2 linked regions of the Megalodesulfovibrio gigas DSM 1382 = ATCC 19364 genome follow. The main gene of each other region encodes a partner of the protein of the gene in region 2 in a complex. Links are inferred from orthologs where the notes say so. Each region holds a gene or a part of one and is shown on either strand. Other genes may lie near its edges. The genes, in order: mfd and uvrA.

Evidence for each region.
Region 1: the proteins of uvrA (region 2) and mfd are in contact, whole or in part, in a crystal structure (PDB 4DFC), measured with the Escherichia coli proteins. The link is inferred for Megalodesulfovibrio gigas DSM 1382 = ATCC 19364 from one-to-one orthologs.

Annotation. Positions count from the first base shown.
Region 1 is NC_022444.1:1,785,168-1,792,708, forward strand. What follows is about bases 2,302-6,410. They hold mfd (transcription-repair coupling factor), read left to right. Parts: upstream 2,302-2,670; coding sequence 2,671-6,210; downstream 6,211-6,410. Other genes in these bases: DGI_RS07785 (chemotaxis protein CheW), read left to right, coding at 2,302-2,491; DGI_RS07795 (hypothetical protein), read left to right, coding at 6,340-6,410. Also shown: DGI_RS07770 (hypothetical protein), read right to left, coding at 1-517; DGI_RS07775 (DUF309 domain-containing protein), read right to left, coding at 1,159-1,560; DGI_RS07780 (hypothetical protein), read right to left, coding at 1,533-1,769; more of DGI_RS07785, read left to right, coding at 2,015-2,301; more of DGI_RS07795, read left to right, coding at 6,411-7,455; DGI_RS07800 (SurA N-terminal domain-containing protein), read left to right, coding at 7,523-7,541. UniProt on the Escherichia coli protein: Couples transcription and DNA repair by recognizing RNA polymerase (RNAP) stalled at DNA lesions. Mediates ATP-dependent release of RNAP and its truncated transcript from the DNA, and recruitment of nucleotide excision repair machinery to the damaged site.
Region 2 is NC_022444.1:2,267,034-2,273,846, reverse strand. Bases 2,570-5,950 are described here. They hold uvrA (excinuclease ABC subunit UvrA), read left to right. Parts: upstream 2,570-2,918; coding sequence 2,919-5,750; downstream 5,751-5,950. Other genes in these bases: DGI_RS09945 (hybrid sensor histidine kinase/response regulator), read left to right, coding at 5,764-5,950; DGI_RS09955 (DUF554 domain-containing protein), read left to right, coding at 2,570-2,832. Also shown: DGI_RS09970 (dihydrolipoyl dehydrogenase family protein), read left to right, coding at 1-174; DGI_RS09965 (outer membrane homotrimeric porin), read right to left, coding at 292-1,719; more of DGI_RS09955, read left to right, coding at 2,146-2,569; more of DGI_RS09945, read left to right, coding at 5,951-6,813. UniProt on the Escherichia coli protein: The UvrABC repair system catalyzes the recognition and processing of DNA lesions. UvrA is an ATPase and a DNA-binding protein. A damage recognition complex composed of 2 UvrA and 2 UvrB subunits scans DNA for abnormalities.

The sequences.
Region 1 (7,541 bases), 480 kb from region 2 along the record:
GCGCCGATGGTTCGGCATGCACGGGCACGTTGGCGTCCACCGCCACCACAGTCTCGAAGAGGTCCAGGCTCTCCGGATACTCGGACGCGATGAGGTAGGGGCAGAGGTACTGCTTTTCCGGACGCGGCCCATCAAATTCGTCGGCCGGGGGCTGGTCCTCGGCCACGCAGCCCAGGGCCACGGCGCGGGCCAGCTCGTCCCAGATCCCCAGGCCGCAGGGGTCTGCGGTGAAGAACTCCAGGATGGGCGTCAGGCCGAAGCCGGTGGGGCGGTTGTCCACCACCAGACGGGCGAGGAATTGCGGGTCGCGGCCTTGCATGGCCGGCCCGAGCTGGGCCTTGAACGCCTGGAAGGAGGCATCGTCGGCAGACTGGTCCACCGGCGGCACGGGGATGCGCTGGGGCTGTGCCTGGGCGGCAGTTGCTGTGCAACAGAGAACACACCAGGCGGCCAGCAGCAGCCGGCACACACGGCGCATGGACAGGGACAGGAACAGGGGGGGAAACGATGCAGACATGCCGATCTCCTGAAAACAGGCCGTCGCCACATACGCCGCAAACACGCGACGGCGGGCGGCACGGCGCGCGCAGTCTCATGGCCTCATGGTCTCATGGCGCGATGTACTCTCAGGAATGACGGCTGGCAAGGGGCGGCAACGGGAGGCGGAAAGGAATGGCAGGAAACGGCGGACAAAACAGATTCACCCCAGGTGTGCGCGGTGTCCGATGTGGGGACGTCGTCTGAGGAAGAATGCCTGCAGACGCATGGCGCTCCGGGGTGAATCCCGTGGGAATCCTTGAGGATTCCCTGGCATGCATCAACTGGCGTGAGGCGAGGGGCCCATGGCCTGGTTGCGCATGCGGGGCTCGCAGCAGCCCGATATGGGGTTGAAAGTTAACGGGAAGTATCCTCCGTTGCAGTGAAGGCGTTCTCCTGGAAATCTCTGCGGATCGCCCGGGAGAGTTCGCCGGGGGGCGGCGGGACCGTCCCACCGTTGAGCACACGCTAGCGCGTTGCCGCGAGGTTGTAAAGCGGGTCAACCATGAAAAATACTTCATGAAATCAACAGAGGGGGCTTGATTGACGCAACAGGGCGCAGCCGCGGATGTTTTTTGCGAAGGTTGTGTGACAAAATCTTCGCATGCACAGCGGCTGGCGTCAGAGTCGGGGGCGCAGGGTGTCGGGCAGGGCGGGCAGGGGCAGCGCCGGCGGGACAGCCTGCACGAACTCCAGCACGGCCGCCGCCTGGATCCGGCAGGCCGCCACGTCCAGCCCCTGGCACTGGGGGGCAAACGGGCGCAGGTATGCCGGGCCCTTGTGCAGCAAAGAGACGGCACCGGCCCGGTTGTTGCGGTCCACATGATACAGCCCCCCCGCCACCTGGATGAGGCCCTTGAAAAAATCCCGCGTCGGGTTGCGATCAGCCAGCCAGAGGGGTTCCAGCAGGTAATGGCAATCCCAGTAGGCCCGGGCGTTGAAGGCCGCCACGGCCTGCAGCAGCACGGGATCGGGGGGACGCCGGCAAAAAGGCGTCAGGCTGTGGGAGGCTGCGGGGCGCACAGGCTGCGCTGGCAGGAACGCAATTGCAGCTCCTGCAGGATGATGCGCTCGTATTCGAGGGATTCCTCGACCTCAACGGTATATTCCTCGTCCAAAAAACGCTCCAGATATTGGGTTTCTTCCCAGAAATCCAGGAGTTCATCGTCGCCGAGCGTTTTGAGCTGATCGGCCAGGGGATATTCCCCGGCCAGCAGAAAGAATCGCGCCATGAAAAGCCTCGCGGAAGGATCGTCCGGGACCGGTGGCCCGGGCTGGCTTCTTCTGTACGCCATGCCGGGGTGGAAGACAACCGCCCTGCAGCCGTGCCGGTTGCCTTTCGAAAAGGATGCCCGTATAACGTGTTGCACCGGAAGCTTGACTCGTGAGGGCGGCAGATTCGGCCAGGCAGACTTGGCATGACCGCTTCCCGGCGGCTGGGACGCGGGCAACACGATTTTCATCGAAGGGGCAATGCATGGAAGAGCTACACAAGCGCCAGGACGCCGAGCTGCTCCAGCTCGTCACGTTCAGCATCGGGGACGAAGAATTCGGCGTGGATATCCTTAAGGTGCAGGAAATCATCCGCACCATGGAAATCACCAAGGTGCCGCGCGCGCCCGAGTTTGTGGAAGGCGTGATCAACCTGCGCGGCAAGGTGATTCCCATCCTGGACCTGCGCCGGCGTTTTGGCCTGGCCTCCCGCGAGCACGACAAGCACACCCGCATCATTGTTATTGAAATCAATAATATGATTGTCGGGTTCGTGGTGGATTCCGTCTCCGAGGTGTTGCGCATTCCGGCCAGCACCGTGGAACCGCCGCCGCCGGTGGTGGCCGGGCTGGAGTCCGAATATATCAGTGGCGTGGGCAAGCTGGAAGATCGCCTGCTCATCCTGCTGGATTTGGACCGCCTGCTCTCCCGCGAGGAAAAGTCTGCCCTGAACCGAATTTAGGCCTGCGCGGGATTGACTGTCCCCATTCTGGGCGCATTCCTGGCGTCTGCGTTCCATTGACCGGGACGGCCTGCTGCGGTAGGCCGTCCCGGAATACAACCGTGCATCGCGCCTCCGGACGGCATGTGGTTCTCGCCGTCGCGGAGGTCTTTTGCGTCCCTTTTTCCTGAAGTGCAGCCATGACATCGCCGTACGATATCCCCGCCACTGCCATTGACCGCCTGGTGCGCGCGCTTTCCGGCAAGGGGCGCACCGAGGCCGCCTTGTACAAGACTGGGCCGGGCACCCGGGCCCTGCTGGCTCATGAACTGCTGCTGGCTGGCGCCCGGCCGGTGCTGGTGGTGCGCGGTGCGGCCGAGCTGCACGAGATGCTGGGGGTGCTGCAGCTCTTCCAGAGCCAGGAGGAGTTCCAGCGCCAGAAGGCCCGCTGGGTGGTGCTGCCGCCGTTTCTGCTGGGCGGCGGTCGGGAGCAGGCCGCCCAACGCACCCTGCGCAAGGACGCCTGGGCCCGGCGCATTGCCGCCTTGTGGGCCCTGCAGACCCACGAGGGCCGAGTGGGGGTGATCTGTACGGTGGACAACTTCCTGCCCTGGTGGCCGCCGCGCAATTTTCTGGACACCAATCATCTGGTCATCAAATCCGGGGAAGAATTGCCCTCGGATCTGATCATCGAGCAGGCCATTACCTGGGGCTACGAGCGGTCCACGCTGGTCTCGCGGCCAGGGGAGCTTTCCCGCCGCGGCGACATCCTGGACATCTTCACCCCCGGGCACGAGCATGCCCTGCGCCTGGAGTTTTTCGGGGACACGGTGGAGGAGATGCGGCTGTTCGATCCCGTCACCCAACGGTCGCATGCCATGCTCAAGGAGGCGGTGCTGCTGCCCGTGCGGCCGCTGGCGGTGACGGCCCAGGCCCGGCAGGAGGCGCTGGCGCGCTTCAAGGCGCTGCGCACGACCAAACGCATTGATCCGGAAGAGGAAAAGGCCCTGCGCCTGGCATTGGAAGAGGGTGGCGCCGGCCTTACCCCCGGGGTGTTCTACGAAACGCCGGCCGTGTTCGAGGACTGGCTCCCCGGGGACCGCACCTGCCTGCAGGCCTCGCCGGAGCTGTTTGCCGCCGTGCTGGAAGAGCAGGCCTGGGCCTGGGAAAAACGCGCCGAAGAGGGCGCCATGTCCGTGCTGCTGGCCAGACGCCGCGCCCTGCACCTGCGCTCCACGGAACAGGCCCTCAAAGGGCTGCAGGCCGGACGCACCCTGCTGTTTCAGTCCCTGGTCATGGGGCTGGAGCGAGAGGGGGACGAAGCGCCCGAGCACAGCATCGACAGCTTTGAGCAGCTCATGCGGCTGGACCGCGAGGAACAGCCCCAGGATGAAGACACCCAGCGGCTGGAGGAGCAACGCCTGCGGGACAGGCCCTGGCAGGCCTTGGTGGAGCGGCTCAAAATCTGGAGCCGCAGCCGGCGGCAGACCCTGCTGTGTTTCTCCTCGGAGCAGGGGCGCAAGAAATTTCTGGCCCTGGCCGCGCAGGACGGCATCATCCCGGCAACGTCGTATGCCACCACGGCCCAGGGGCTCTTTGCCCTGCTGTCGCCCTTTGCCAAGGGGGCGGATCTGCAGTGGAACGGCATGCGCATCCTGGGGGAGGACGTGTTGCAGCCGCGCGGCGCCGTGCGGCCTGCCGTCTCCCGCAAGGAATTCATCGGCCTCAGGCAGTACGAGGAGCTGACCCCCGGCGACCTGCTGGTGCATCGCGACTACGGCCTGGGTCGCTTCCAGGGGCTGGTGCGGCTGGATCTGGGCGGCGTGGGCAACGATTTTCTGCTCATGCATTACGCCGGAGACGACAAGCTCTATCTCCCCGTGGACCGGCTGGGGCTGGTGCAGCGCTTTAAGGGGCCGGAAGAGATCGAACCTGCTCTGGACAAGCTGGGCGGCATCGGCTGGGCCCGCACCCGGGAGAAGGCCCGCAAGGCCGTGGAGCAGATCGCCGGGGAGCTGGTGGAGATGTATGCCTGGCGCAAGGTGGCCAAGGGCTTTACCTACGGCCCGGAAAACGAGCTGTTCCGCGAGTTCGAGGCGTCCTTCGGCTTCGAGGAGACGCCGGACCAGGCCCAGGCCATCCAGGACGTGCTGGACGACATGGCCCGCCCCGAGCCCATGGATCGCCTGGTCTGCGGGGACGTGGGCTTCGGCAAGACCGAGGTGGCCATGCGCGCCGCCGTGCGCGCGGCCCTGGAGAGCCGGCAGACGGCCATCCTGTGTCCCACCACGGTGCTGGCCGAGCAGCACTTTCAGAATTTCAAGGCCCGGCTCAAGGATCTGCCCATCACCGTGGCCATGCTCTCGCGCTTTGTCACGGCCCGGCAGCAGCGGGCCATCCTGGAGCAGGTCAAACGCGGGCAGGTGGATATCCTCATCGGCACGCACCGGCTGCTGTCCCGGGACATTCAGATTCCGAATCTCTCCCTGCTGGTGCTGGACGAAGAGCAGCGCTTTGGCGTCAAGCACAAGGAGCGGCTCAAGGAATTCAAGAAGAACGTGGACGCCCTCACCCTCACGGCCACGCCCATTCCGCGCACGCTGCAACTGTCCCTCTCGGGCATCCGGAGCCTCTCGATTATCGAAACCCCGCCCCGGGAGCGCAAAGCCGTGGAAAGCGCCCTCATCGAGCGCGAGCCCAAGCTGCTCAAGCGTATTCTGGAACAGGAACTCGCCCGCGAGGGGCAGGTGTTCTGGGTGTACAACCGGGTCCAGGGCCTGGAGCAGGTGGTGGATTTCGTCAAACAGCTGGTGCCTGGGGCGCGGGTGGCCATGGCCCACGGGCAGATGGCCGAAAAGCAGCTCGAAGAGACCATGCACGCCTTCTGGCACGGCGAGCTGGACATCCTGGTGTGCACCTCCATCGTGGAATCCGGGCTGGACTTTCCCCGCGCCAACACTATGGTGGTGGATCAGGCCCAGCTCTTCGGCCTGGGGCAGCTGTATCAGTTGCGGGGCCGGGTGGGGCGATCCGACCGGCAGGCGTATACGTACTTCGTCACACCATCCATTGACCAACTGGCGGAAAAGACCCGCAAACGGCTGCAGATCATCATGGACATGGACTACCTCGGCGCGGGGTTCCAGGTGGCCATGGAGGACTTGCGGCTGCGCGGTGCGGGCAACATCCTTGGGGAGAGCCAGTCCGGGCACATTGCCAAGGTGGGGCTGGATCTGTTCCTGGAAATGCTGGAGATGGAAGTCTCCCGTCTCAGAGGCACGGCGCGGGAAGAAGTGGTGGAGCCGGAACTGCAGATCGGCTTTGCGGCGCACATTCCAGAGCATTACATGCCGGACTCCCGCGAGCGGCTTAAATATTACAAAGGGTTCACTTCCATTCATTCCCCCGAGGTGCGACAGGAACTGCAAGCCGAGGTGCGCGACCGGTTCGGCCCCCTGCCCGAGGAGCTCAGCAATTTTCTGGCCGTGCTGGACTTCAAGCGCCAACTGGCGCAGCTGGGCGTGCACAAGGCCGATCTGTTCCCCGGCAAGGTCAAACTTTCCTGGGGTGAAAGCTCCAGGGCCTTGGACCCGGCACGGCTTGTGGCCTGGGTTGCCGGGCAGGCAGGCCGGGCGCGGCTCATGCCGCCCTCCACACTGGAGTTGCGCCTTGATGAAAACGTGGATATGGTCCAGCGTCTGCAACAGGTTGGCGACGCCATCTTCTCCCTCAAGGCCTGAATTCGGATGCAGCTTTTGTTTCGTACCATCGCACCCCTTCGCGTTGCCGCGTCTTTTTTGAGGCAACGCCCCCCCCGATTCGTCCTGCCGGCGATGCTTGCCGGCATCTTGTGCCTTGCCGCCTGCAGCATGGAGCCCGTGCAGGAAGGCGTGGTGGCCACCGTCAATGGCGACCCCGTCACCCTCAAGGAACTGGAATCCGCCTACGATCTTATCCAGCTCGGCTGGGGCGGCCAGCCGGCAGTCACCATCGGCGTCCTGCGGGATCAATATGGCATGGTGCTTTCGCAGTTGCTGGTGCAGACCTTCATCAGCCAGGAGCTGGCCCGGCGCGATCTGAGCGTGACCCAGGACGAATTGAACAAGGCCGAGGCCATGGTCCGCATGGATTACCCCCCCGGCGAGTTCGAACGCATGCTGCTGGAAGAATATATCGACCTTGCCGTGTGGCGCCGGCTGCTCAAGGGCAACCTGGCCACGGAAAAATTCATCCGCAAAGTGCTGCGGCCCCAGGTGCAGCTAGACCCGGCCGAGGTGGTGGCCTATTACAAGGCCAACCAGGACAAGTTCGTGCAGGCGGCCCAGGTGCGCGTGGTGCACGTGACTGGCCCCGGGCGCACCATGGTGCGCGATGCCGCCCTGGCGTATGTGGCCAATCCGCAGCCGGCGGCAGTGCAGACGGCGTTCCCCAAGGTCTTTTTGCAGGAAATGACCATGCAGGAGAATCGGCTGCCCAAGATCTGGGTGGAGGATCTCGCGGCCGCGGTCCTGCTCACGCCCACGGTGGTGCGGGCCAATCAGGCAGGCTTCGAAAGCCTCATCCTCCTGGAGCGCATCCCCGCCCAAAAGCTGGATGCCGGCCTGGGCTCCCCCATTGCGGAAAAGATTCTGCTGGAAGCCCGGCTGGAGGAGGCCTTTCAGGACTGGCTGGCCACCTCCCTGAGCCAGGCCAGCATCCAGGTGAGCGCCCACCTGCTGGCCAAGGCCCGCGAGAAGGAGCGCCTGGAAGAACAGGCCCGCGCCCAGCAGGAGCACGAGGCCGACGACAATGCCTCCCTGAGCCCGGAAGTAATCCAGGAACAGGGGCTGCCCATGGGCGAAGAGGAATGGGAGCTGGACGAAAACGCCTCCCTGGACTTTGAAGGGCCGGAAGTGGAGCTGGAGGCCTCGCCCTCGGACCAACCCTCCGGTGACGACACCACGCCTGGCAACGCCGAGAACAATGGCGCTGCCCGAAATAATTGACCGCAGCTGCTTGCAGGCGCCACCCGCGCCGCAAGAGGGCCGCATGATCGAGGAAAAGGAGCCGCTCGTGGCATACCGCATCGCGC
Region 2 (6,813 bases):
CCCACCCTGGCGGAAATCAACAAGAAGGTGGCCGGCGCCCTCATCGCGCCCAAGATCTTCGGCGGACTGGTGAAGAAAGGCGTCAACTTCCTCTTCAACTACAAAGGCCGCGCCTGCGAATGGACCAGTCATGGCGAGGCCGATCCCCCACCTGCTGCAGACAATGAGAGCTGATGCCTTCGATATGATTGCAAGCCACTATCAAAGTCATGGACTGGGAGAACGCGAGAGGGAAAACCGTTTTCAAATGGTTTCCCCTCTCGTAACGTCCTTTTTCAAAAGTAAAATGCTCTAGAACGTGTAGTTCAGGCCCCAGCCCATTTTCCAGCTGGTGCCGCGATTGTCCGGTGCCCAGAGGGTATTGCCATACTGCAGGTGCACCAGCCCAAGCTCCAGAATACAAGCCAGATTTTCGTATATCTTGTATTCACTGTCGAGATTTATTTCATACAACTGGTCCGCTGTGGTCAGTTCAATGCCTTCCACAGGGGTCAGAACCTCGCCCCACACTGTGACGTCACGCATGCGGCGGCTCTTGGAACTGTTGGTGCCGCTGGCATACAGGAAGCGCAACTGATGGGTCAGGTCTTCCATCAACGAAATGTCCTTGAGCAAAAGCGCCACGCCCCACTTGCCAGCGGGATTGTTGTGGGTCAGCCCGGCACTGTTGGCCAGCAGATCGTCCGTGGTCAGCAGGCTGCCGCCGTCCCAGGCAAAGGTGGTGGGATTCCAGTCCGCGGCTATCATGGGAAGCTGCTCGGACCCATTGCGCCAGGAGGCGTCCTCGCCGGAGGCATACCAGCCCAACAGACCGATGGTCACGCATTCCAGGGCATAATCCAGTTCCGCAGCCAGGTAGTAGCCCCGGCGATCGGCCACGCTGCCTCTGGCGTCCATGGATCCGTACAATCCTTCCAGCATCAGAGTGAAGGGATTGAACATATCCAGCGTAATGGCGCCGCCTCCCCACCAGGCCAGGGTGCGCTGATCCAGGGCTGCCGGGGTGAAGGGAACCAAACCGGAGTACACCGCCGGCGCGAGCATGGACGGTGTGTTCACAGCACTGGAGCTGCCCAGAAAATCCCGGCCCATGGCGGCGAGCACCACGTACGGGTGCACCTTCCAGCCGTCTCCCTGTAAGGGAGCCAGAAAGGCGAACATATCGAATTCGTCCCAGGGGTTAGGGTCGCCAGTCTTGGCCAGGTCGTATAGCCTTGCCCAGACCGCGCCCACGGTGAGCATGTCCGAGACGGTGTATTGCGCCAATATGCCGGCCACGTCGTCATCAAACAAAGGCGAACCGGCGATGGGTCCGGGGCCGGCCATCCCCAGAATGCCCATGGAAAGCAGCAGTTCCGTATCCGGGATGGTGACCTGGATGAACGCGCGCTTGGTCTCCAGGTTCACGCCGTCCGCGCCCAGGGCCCCGCCAGCACCGCGGCCGTCGGCCTTGGCGTCGCCCCATCGGGTGTCGCCAATCTCAAGCAGCACGATGCCTTTGAGGTTTTCGCTGGCCACGAAGTCCACTTGCAGACGCGTGCGTTGCTTGGCGGAGAAGTGATCTTCATCGGACCAGTCCCGGGAGCCCAGGCTACCCAGATCGATATACGACCAGTTGAACAGGAAATTCCCTTTGACCTTGACGTCCACGGCATGGGCCGAGGTCGAGATGGCCAACCCGCACAGGATTGCCAACGCAACCGCGCAAATACGCTCCATGAATCCCCCCCACCTTGATGGTTGCAAGATGTTTCCCCCTTCCCTTCCTGATACCACTACGGAAGTGTTTGACTTTTGGGTGGATATCCCAAACCGATTCGCTAGGCAATCCAGTGCGCAGGCCAGCAGACTTGGAGAACATCGCTCCAGCACAGAAAAAAGCCCTCACGCAGCGAGCGTAAGGGCTTGGTCTTGTGGTGCCGGGGGCGAGAATCGAACTCGCATACCCTTGCGGGTGCCGGATTTTGAGTCCGGTGCGTCTACCAGTTTCACCACCCCGGCGGAAATTTGGCCTACTACCCCATCAGCCCCGGTGCGTCAAGACGGGAGTTCTGCAGCGCAGATTTTTTCTTTCCTTTGCGGGCCATTTTCAGTATTGGCAAAGCGCTGACTGCCCTTCTCCACCCTTCTGCCCGCACCACCACCATGCATCTTCCTCTCGGAACCATGTTCAATGTGGCCACCATCCTGGCGGGTGGCGGCCTGGGACTGCTGCTGCACGGCAGACTGCAGGACCGCTACCGCATCATCGTCTTCCAGGGGCTGGGGCTGTGCACCTTGGCCCTGGGCGTGAAGATGAGCCTTGCCATGCAAAACCCCTTGCACATCATCTTCGCCGTGCTGTTGGGGGCCATTCTGGGAGAATGGCTCCGGCTGGAGCAACGCTTTGAGGGCGCGGCCGTTCGCCTCAAAAAAACAGTGAAATCAAAGACGTCCACCTTTGTGGATGGCATGGTCACGGCCAGCGTCATTTACTGCGTGGGGCCCATGGCCATCCTGGGCAGCTTTGACGAAGGCCTGCGCGGCGATCACAGCATCCTCTTCGCCAAGGCTGTGCTGGACGGCTTCGCCTCCGTGGCCCTGGCCTCCACATACGGCGTGGGCGTGCTCTTCTCCAGTGTGGCGGTGGGCGTGTATCAATTGGGCCTCACCGTATTCGCCACCACCCTGCAAGGCGTGTTCGACGAGCCCTCCATGGCCGCCCTCACGGCCACGGGCGGGGTGCTCATCCTGGGGATTTCCATCAAACTCCTGGACATCAAACACATCGCCTTGACGAATCTGCTGCCGGCATTACCCATGGTTGTCCTGCTGGCGCGGCTGTTTCCCTGACCTGCGACGGCAGTTTCCTTTGGGGGGCTGATCTGTTAATCAAGTCCGCAGCGAGTCAGTCTGACGGCAGGAGCATCACGGTGAGCATGGCGAGCGGGCGCGGTCAGCGCGTCATCCGGATAGAAGGGGCGCGGCAGCACAACCTGAAGAACCTCACGCTGGACATCCCGCGCGACGAGCTGGTGGTCATCTGCGGCCCCTCGGGCTCGGGCAAGTCCACCCTGGCCTTTGACATCGTCTACGCCGAAGGCCAGCGCCGCTATGTGGAGAGCCTCTCGGCCTATGCCCGGCAGTTCCTGCCCCAGATGGACAAGCCCGACGTGGACAAGATCGAGGGCCTCTCCCCGGCCATCTCCCTGGAGCAGCAGAGCGCCAGCCGCAACCCGCGCTCCACCGTGGCCACCACCACGGAAATGTACGACTTTCTCCGGGTGTTCTATGCCCGCTTAGGCGTGCCCCACTGCCCCAAATGCGGCCGGCCCATCCAGGCCCAGAGCACGGATCAGATCGTGGATGAGTTCCTGGCCCTGCCCGAGGGCACACGGTTCATGATCCTGGCTCCCCTCGTCGAACACCAGAAGGGCACCCAGCAGGACAAGCTCAAGAAGCTCAAGTCCCAGGGCTTTGCCCGCGTGCGGCTGGACGGAAAGATCCTGTCGTTGGACGAGATCCCGGCCGTGGAAAAGAACAAGAAGCACAGCCTGGATCTGGTGGTGGACCGGCTGGTGAGCCGGCCGGACAACAACGCCGAGCTGCGCGGCCGGCTGGCGGATTCCGTGGAACTGGCCCTGGACATGGGCAAGGGCCGGGTGATTCTGCACCTGCCCGATGCCGAAGGCAGCGTGGCGGACCGCGTCCTGGCCACGGATTCGGCCTGCCCGGACTGCCGCATCGCCATCCCGGCCCCCTCCCCCCAGCTTTTTTCCTTCAACTCCCCCCAGGGCGCCTGTCCCACCTGCTCGGGCATCGGCAGCGTGGAATATTTCGAACCGCGGCTTCTGGCTCCCAACCGGGGCCTGTCCCTGGCTGGGGGCGGCCTCCTGCCCTGGAAGAGCCCGCGGGTGTTCGCCAGGTACGAAGACGCCCTGGCCCGGCTGGGCAAGGCCCACGGCTTCACCCTCACCACGCCCTTTGACCAATACAACGAGGAAGCCTGGAGCGCGCTCTTCAACGGCGACGAAGCCCAGGACTGGCAGGGCGTGGTCAGTATCCTGGAAGGCGGCATGGATTTCGGCAGCATCTGGCGGGACGAGCTCTCCCGCTTCCGGCAGTCCATGCCCTGCCCCAGCTGCCAGGGGGCGCGCCTCAAGCCCGAGGCCCTGGCCGTGCGGGTGGATGACCTGAACATCTTCCAGTTCTGTTCCCTGTCCATTGTCCGGGCCCTGGAATGGCTGGAAGGACGGGTGTTCCCCGGGCATACGGCGCGCATCGCCGAGCCCTTGATGAAGGAACTGACGCACCGCCTGGGCTTTCTGGCCAATGTGGGCCTGGAGTACATCGCCCTGGCGCGCAACATGTCCACCCTGTCCGGCGGGGAGGCCCAGCGCATCCGCCTGGCCGGGCAGCTCGGATCCGGTCTGGTGGGCGTGACGTACGTGCTGGACGAGCCTTCCATCGGCCTGCATCCGCGGGACAACGTCCGCCTGCTGAACACCCTGCGCAGCCTGCAGACCCGTGGCAACACCGTGCTGGTGGTGGAACACGACGAAGCCACCATCCTGGCGGCGGATCACGTGATCGAACTCGGGCCGGGCTCAGGCATGCAGGGCGGGGAGATTGTCCACGCCGGCCCCGTGCATGGGAACGGCGGCCTGATGCAGAGCCAATCCTCCCTCACGGCCAAGTACCTGCGCGGCGATCTGCAGATTCCCCGGCCCAGCGCCCGCCGTCCGGCCAACGGCAGTCTGGTGGTCAGAAACGCCCGCACCAACAACCTGCAGGGCGTGGACTGCCGCATTCCCCTGGCCAGCCTGGTCTGCGTCACCGGGGTATCCGGTTCCGGCAAAAGCTCGCTGGTGGTGGACTCGCTGTACAAGCATCTGGCGCTTTCGCAGGGGCTCAAGGTGGAACAGCCCGGACTCATCGACGGGCTGGAAGGCGCAGAGGCCGTGGAGCGCATCGTGGCCATCGACCAGACCCCCATCGGCCGCACGCCGCGGTCCAATCCGGCCACCTACACCAAAATCTTCGACGAGATTCGCACCATCTTTGCCCAGACGCCGGACGCCAAAAAGCGCGGCTATCAGCCGGGCCGCTTCAGCTTCAACGTGCGCGGCGGCCGCTGCGAAAAATGCCAGGGCGATGGCACCATCACCGTGGAGATGCACTTTCTGCCCGATGTGTACGTCACCTGCGAAGTGTGCAAGGGCCGGCGCTACAACCGCGAAACCCTGGACGTGCACTACAAGGGCAAAAACATCGCCGACGTGCTGGACATGAGCGTGCGCGAAGCGCGCCTCTTTTTCCAGAATTATCCCGCCCTGAAACGCCGCCTGGCCGTGCTGGAGGAAGTGGGCCTGGAATACATGCGCCTGGGCCAGCCGGCCACCACCCTGTCTGGCGGGGAGGCCCAGCGCATCAAGATCAGCCGTGAGCTGGGCAAACGAAGTCTGCCAAAGACCTTATACATCCTTGACGAACCCACCACGGGCCTGCACATGCATGAGGTGGGCAAGCTCATCAAGGTGCTGCACAGTCTGGTGGACAAGGGGGCCAGCGTGGTGGTCATCGAACACAACATCGACGTCATCCTGGCGGCGGATTGGGTGCTGGATCTCGGCCCCGGCGGCGGCGAATCCGGGGGGCGCATCGTCAGCCAGGGCACGCCGGAACAGATCATCGCCGATCCGAATTCCGTCACCGGCGCGTTTCTCACCCATACCGTGCCGGCAGACCGGGAACTCCCGCCCGCAGGCTGAGGTCAGGCCCGACATGGACCACCAGGACCACCAGGACAACCAGGACAACCAGGACCACGCCGACCAGACGCCCCAGGCCCTGCGCGCCCGGCTGGCCTTCCTGGAAGCGCAGAATCGTTTTCTGCTGGAGGAAAAGCATCAGGCCCTGGATGCCCTGAGCCTGGCCGCCTCCCTGGTGAACTTCACCGGCTCCGGCGGGGCCGAAGAGGACAGGCTGGCCATCCAGCAGGAGGTGGCCTCCCGCGCCTGCCTGCTCATCCCGTGCAAGGCCGTGGGCCTCTGGATGGTGGACCCGGCCACGCAAGACTTCCAACGCGCCCTGACGCAGCCGCTGGACTGGGCGTACCGGCTGGAAGCGGAAGTGGACCGGCTCATTGAAGACGGCGTTTTCGCCTGGGCCCTTTCCCGCAACACGCCGGAGATCCTGCATGGCGCCGACCCCGCCGAGGTCGTGCTGCTGCACTCCCTGCGCACCCCCACGTCCTTCCAGGGCATGTTCGTGGCCGTGCTGACCGTGGAACGCGCCCAGCTGCAGGATTCCGCCCTGGCCATCCTCTCCATCCTGCTGCACGCCGGGGCGCACATGCTGGAAGGCGACCAGCTCGCCCGCCGCCTGGCCCTGGCCAATCAGGACCTGACGGCCAATCTGCAGCAGTTGGAAGCCTCCCGCGCCGCCCTGGCCCTGCGCAAGGTGGATCTGGAGCGCATGGTGGCGGAACGCACCCGGGATCTGCTCCAGGCCAATGCCCTGCTGGAGGAAGAGATTCGCCAGCGCATCGCCATCGAGGACGAGTTGCGCCTTGCCAACCGACGACTGGCCGAAGCCTTTGACGCCAGCAGCGACGGCCTCTGGGAACACTATCTGGAAACCGGCCGCGAGTACCATTCCCCGCGCTGGGCGGCCATGCTGGGCTACACCCAGCCGGAAATCGAACAATCCGTGGACGGCTGGGCGGCGCTCCTGCATCCCGAGGACGTGGACAAGGGCCGGCGCTACATGCAGCAGTATCGGCAAGGAGAAATCACCAGCCACCAGGAAGAACTGCGCATGCGCGCCCGGGAC